2 regions of the Paenibacillus sp. PDC88 genome follow, and region 2 is predicted to be linked to the other one. Evidence: riboswitches for the same ligand, from Rfam matches in the RefSeq annotation. Region 2 holds a riboswitch; the other holds the start of a gene.
The links. A riboswitch is a leader RNA that binds a small molecule or an ion and turns the genes downstream of it on or off. The one in region 2 is predicted to bind FMN.

Region 1: linked by a shared signal. The riboswitch ahead of BLW49_RS08725 (DMT family transporter) and the one ahead of ribD (bifunctional diaminohydroxyphosphoribosylaminopyrimidine deaminase/5-amino-6-(5-phosphoribosylamino)uracil reductase RibD) in region 2 are both predicted to bind FMN.

The regions. Positions count from the first base shown of each region.
Region 1 covers NZ_FNNT01000002.1:458,579-461,051, forward strand. Annotated here, with positions in the region: gene BLW49_RS08720 (DUF4279 domain-containing protein) at 1-306, opposite strand, end outside; gene BLW49_RS08725 (DMT family transporter) at 326-1,285, opposite strand; FMN riboswitch at 1,430-1,587, opposite strand; gene BLW49_RS08730 (amino acid permease) at 1,865-2,473, shown strand, end outside.
Region 2 covers NZ_FNNT01000002.1:84,249-86,721, reverse strand. Annotated here, with positions in the region: gene ribE (riboflavin synthase) at 1-93, opposite strand, end outside; gene ribD (bifunctional diaminohydroxyphosphoribosylaminopyrimidine deaminase/5-amino-6-(5-phosphoribosylamino)uracil reductase RibD) at 115-1,215, opposite strand; FMN riboswitch at 1,454-1,599, opposite strand; gene BLW49_RS06755 (peptidylprolyl isomerase) at 1,833-2,267, opposite strand.

The sequences.
Region 1 (2,473 bases), 370 kb from region 2:
TTCAATTTTTATAACGATAAAGAATTTATAAAATAAGTCATGTGATCTTTTTAATTCGAGCAATTCATTCTTTTTGTTTTTTAGGACAGAAATCAATTTATTCAACTGCATATTTATATCCAGAGATTCCTCGTATCCAGTACTGATCGACCATGCGGATTCTTTCCGAACGATGTCGCGGTTCTTTATTTTGTCTCCCTTAGTATAGAACTCTGAGGGTGCGATCTCTAGTTGACTTGTTATATCCTCAGCAGTGAAAAGTTCGCCGATGATTGAAAACTCAGTCATAACCGAAGTAGTATGCATCCTTCTTAATCCTTTCATCTCATGTCGTCCGCGAGACCAGCTGCTGGCTGCTCTGTTGCTGCTGACGAGCAAATATAAACAATGTTGTCCAGATCAGCACAAAACCAATGAGCTGAGCAGGAGTTACCAACTGTCCAAAAGCGATCCAGTTCACGAGCACACCCATCATCGGGAAGCTAAGCTCCGCAAGGGTAGCCATCGATGCTTTGGTCGAAGATAAGCCTTTATAATATAGCAGCAGACTGAGCAGTCCAGGAAGCAATGCCTGTGCCAACAAGTTAACTCCGATGCTTGCAAGATCCGCTCCTGCCTGTGGAAGATTCATCGATGCTCCTTCCAGCCAGGTCATGATGAGGAGTAAAGGCAGTGCGAGTACATATCGCAGGGAGGTTACCGTCTTGTATTGCGCCTGGCCAAGAAGCAGGCGTCCCATCACCGTGGATCCACCCCATAAAGCTGCGGCGAGTAAGGATAAGAGGCTTCCCAACTTAATCCATTCGCTATTCGTTCCAAAAGGAATGGTGAATCCAAAGGTAAGCAAATACGTTCCTACAATAGCAATGATGAAGAAGAAGCCGAAACGTTTGGGCAGCGTCTCCTTAAGAATCAGCTTTGCGAGCAGGATGGCAAAAATCGGCTGCATTTTTTGCAGCAGCACAACCGCATTCAGATCACCACTGGACAGAGCCATCGTAAAAATAACGGTAGCCAGTGCAGAACCTCCCCAAGAGATGACAAGCAGAGCGAATACATGCTTTAAACGCAGGTTTTTCAGTTCAGATCGATTGACCCATAGAATCGGTACAGCAACCAGACAGACAAGAAGATGCTCAATCAGGACGACTTGTGTCGAGGTCATGTAGTCCAGCAGATGAATACGGAACAGGGGACCGATGCCCCACAGTGCTGCCCCGAGTGCGACGAGCCAGAAGCCGGTTGAGCCGGCTGCAGGTAATGCTTTTTTGTTCGTGTGTTCCATAATCCAAACTCCTTCGTAATTGAGAATTTGAATATGGTATCTTCAGATAGTAAAAAACCCCCGTGAATACGCACATGTAGCCATGCACGATCAACAGGGGTGATCAAATAAACATGCGTATTAATATAACAACCGCATGTAATCGATGATCTTCTCTCATCCGGACTGTAACCGTCGGCCTTGGAATTGCACCAAGTCAGTCGCGTGCGCAAGGAATGCTTGAGCAGCGAGTCGCGGGCTTCGCTCTTCATTGCAAGAACGTCACCGCCGATTGGGAATTTCACCCTACCCCGAAGATCCATTATTCATTTATTAAGATAATATAAAATCGTAAGTAAATAATTAGTTGTAACCTACTCAAACATAATAATATAGAAAGCGCTATCGTAGCAACACTTATTTTTCGCCGGTTGGTCAATTAATAATAAAAATTCAAGTTCAGGGCAATCTGTTACCGAGGCTTTAGCCATATAATTCTAATTGAATGATGAAAGTTGACAACCCGTGCTAACTTTCGCATAATAATTGTTTGTGCTTAATTGCACTAAAGCGTTGCAACATTCATCTAGGAGTGACATTATGGATTTATTTCGCAAGAAGCATTTTGACCTGAACAAGGGAACCGGCCTCAAGAAGACACTCGGGGCGCTGGATCTGATATCACTTGGGGTCGGTGCTATTATTGGTACCGGTATTTTCGTCATTACCGGACAAGCCGCTGCAGAGCATGCTGGGCCCGCACTAATGATCTCCTTCGTTATTGCCGCCATCGCCTGTATTCTGGCAGCGTTGTGTTACTCAGAACTGGCTTCCACAGTTACTGTATCGGGTAGTGCCTATGCATACAGCTATGCTGCATTCGGTGAAGTGGTCGGTTGGTTAATGGGCTGGACACTGGTACTTGAGTATGGTGTTGCTGCGGCATCGGTAGCAAGCGGATGGTCAGCCTATGTACAAGGGCTGCTGGAAGGCTTTGGCATACATCTTCCCACCGCTATATCCGGTGCTTTTAATTTGTCGCAGGGACAAATCATAGATTTGCCGGCCGTTCTCATTATTATGGCTATATGCTTATTACTCACCCAGGGAGCGAGGGAAACGGCAAGATTTAATGCAATTATGGTTTTTGTCAAAATAGCAGTCATCATCATTTTCATTCTGGTTGGTGCATTTTATGTTAAGCCTGAC
Region 2 (2,473 bases):
TATTCGCTTCGCACTAATTCCAAGGACCATGGCTTCCCCTTTACGGCCAACACTGCGAATTCGTCCAACTTCTTCAATCAGCCCAGTAAACATGGCATTCACTCCTTATCAGCCTTACGGCCACACAGGTAAACCTGTCACACAAATATTATCTCCAATGGTCTCGACTTCGAGTTTATTTAATTGAATCGCATCATTCATTCGGTCCACGCCTTCAAATCGGAAGCTTCCTGGTGTCTCATATCCTCCGACGATTTTCGGTGCAATAAACATGAGCAAGCGATCGATCAGCTTGGCCTCCAGCATTGCGCCGTTCAAAGTTCCGCCGCCTTCAAGCAATATAGAACCGATCTCCATTTCTCCTAACAAGCTCATTGCTGTTAGTAGATCAACCCTCGGTCCCGGACCGCAGCGGATCACTTGTACACCATAACTTTCCAGAACCTGCTCACGTTCAGCTTCTGCTTCATCTGTCGTCAGGATCAAGGTTTTGGCATTTCCATCCCGAACCAGCTTCGTATCTATAGGGATTCTCAGCTTCGAATCGACGACGATTCGAATAGGACTAATCCCATCTATAGATAACCGGGTCGTTAACTCGGGATTGTCAGCGATGACGGTTTCTACCCCGACCATAATACCTTGGTGACGATGTCTGAGCATATGAATATGTTCTCTCGCTTGCTCGTTAGAAATCCATTTGCTGTCTCCGCTCTTGGTTGCGATCTTTCCGTCTAACGTTGAAGCCGTCTTGAGCGTTACAAAGGGCAGGCCCGTTGTAATATACTTGATAAATTTCTCATTGAGCCGTCTGGCCCGATCTCTAAGCACACCGACTTTGACTTCAATACCGTGCCTGCGAAGCATATCAAATCCCTTGCCTGCCACCTGCGGGTTAGGATCCTCGCAAGCGACAACCACCCTTTTGACCTTCTCGCTGATCAGCCTCTCGCTGCATGGCGGTGTCTTTCCATAGTGGCTGCAGGGCTCCAGGGTTACATAGACGGTGCTTCCCTCCGCCTCACTGCCTGCCATGTTCAAGGCATGAACCTCGGCATGGCCTGTGCCCCTTTTCAAATGGGCTCCAAGACCAACCATTCGTCCATCCTTCACGACGACACAGCCTACAACGGGATTAATGCCGGTCTGTCCCTGCGCTCTTTCCGCCATATCCAGAGCAAGCGACATGTAGAATTCATCATTCATCATTTCCATTATGCTTACCTCTTTTCAGCAAAGACATTTAAGAAACATTTCACCAAAAAAAGCCCCTATCCGGCTAAACTGCCAGACTAGGGGCTTGAGAGTTCAATAGAAAATACAGCAGAACACTACCGTTACCTTAATTTAAACCTAACAAAGGTAAGGCAAATAAACCATGAGCATCATCACGGACGCACAGGCAAAAGTCCCGCTGGGTACGCCAACCAATAGAGTTGTCTGTTATGTACCTATTCTCCTTCTCTCATCCAGACTATACTGTCGGTTCTGGAGTTGCACCAGATCCACCGCTAGCTTCCAGCTAACGGGTCACGGACTAAGACTTGAAGACAAGTCATCACCGCCGGTAGGGAATTTCACCCTGCCCCGAAGGATTACAGCTTATGAAACATTAGTAATAGAAAAATAGTAGCACTCCTATACTGAAAAATCAACAGCTGAGCTCTCACCCAATAATAAGAATACGCTTACTTGATTAAAAAACTTGCTCTCCCTGTGTGGAATGCAGTTACATAACTTCTCGTCGAGATACTTGGCATAAAAAAACATCCCGCATATAGAATGCGGGATGTTTTAATCTGCTCTTGCTATGTCGTTAGAGAGGCTTCAGCTTAAGCGTCAAATACAGATACGCTCTTCATTTTGTCGCCTTGCTTCACGCCATCAATGTATTCCATACCTTTGATTACTTTACCAAATACAGTATGAACTCCATCCAAATGCGGCTGCGGCTCATACACGATAAAGAATTGGCTTCCGCCTGTGTTTTTGCCGGCATGTGCCATGGAGAGAACACCTTTTTCATGCTTCGTTGTGTTTGTTGCAGTTTCACAGTCGATGGAGTATCCAGGACCGCCTGTACCGTTGCCAACCGGGCATCCGCCTTGAGCTACGAAGCCAGGGATTACACGGTGAAAGCTAAGGCCGTTGTAAAAACCGCTGTTAGCCAGTTTTTCAAAGTTTGCTACTGTATTTGGTGCTTCTTCCGGCAGGAATTGGATTTCTACGGTTCCGCCATTTTCAAGTTCGATAATACCTTTTTTCATGTGCGTCACTTCCTTCAACTATTTTCTAAGGCAGGCCATGATCCATACATAAGCCTTGTCCTTATTTCATGCATCACTATCTGATTGTATCTACTTTGATCTCAATTTGCAATGATTCGAGGTCTGCTGTACAGGAACCGGATCAACTCGAACTAAAAAACACTCCCGTGCTTGCTGTTGATCTAAATTACAGCTTGCCGGGAGTG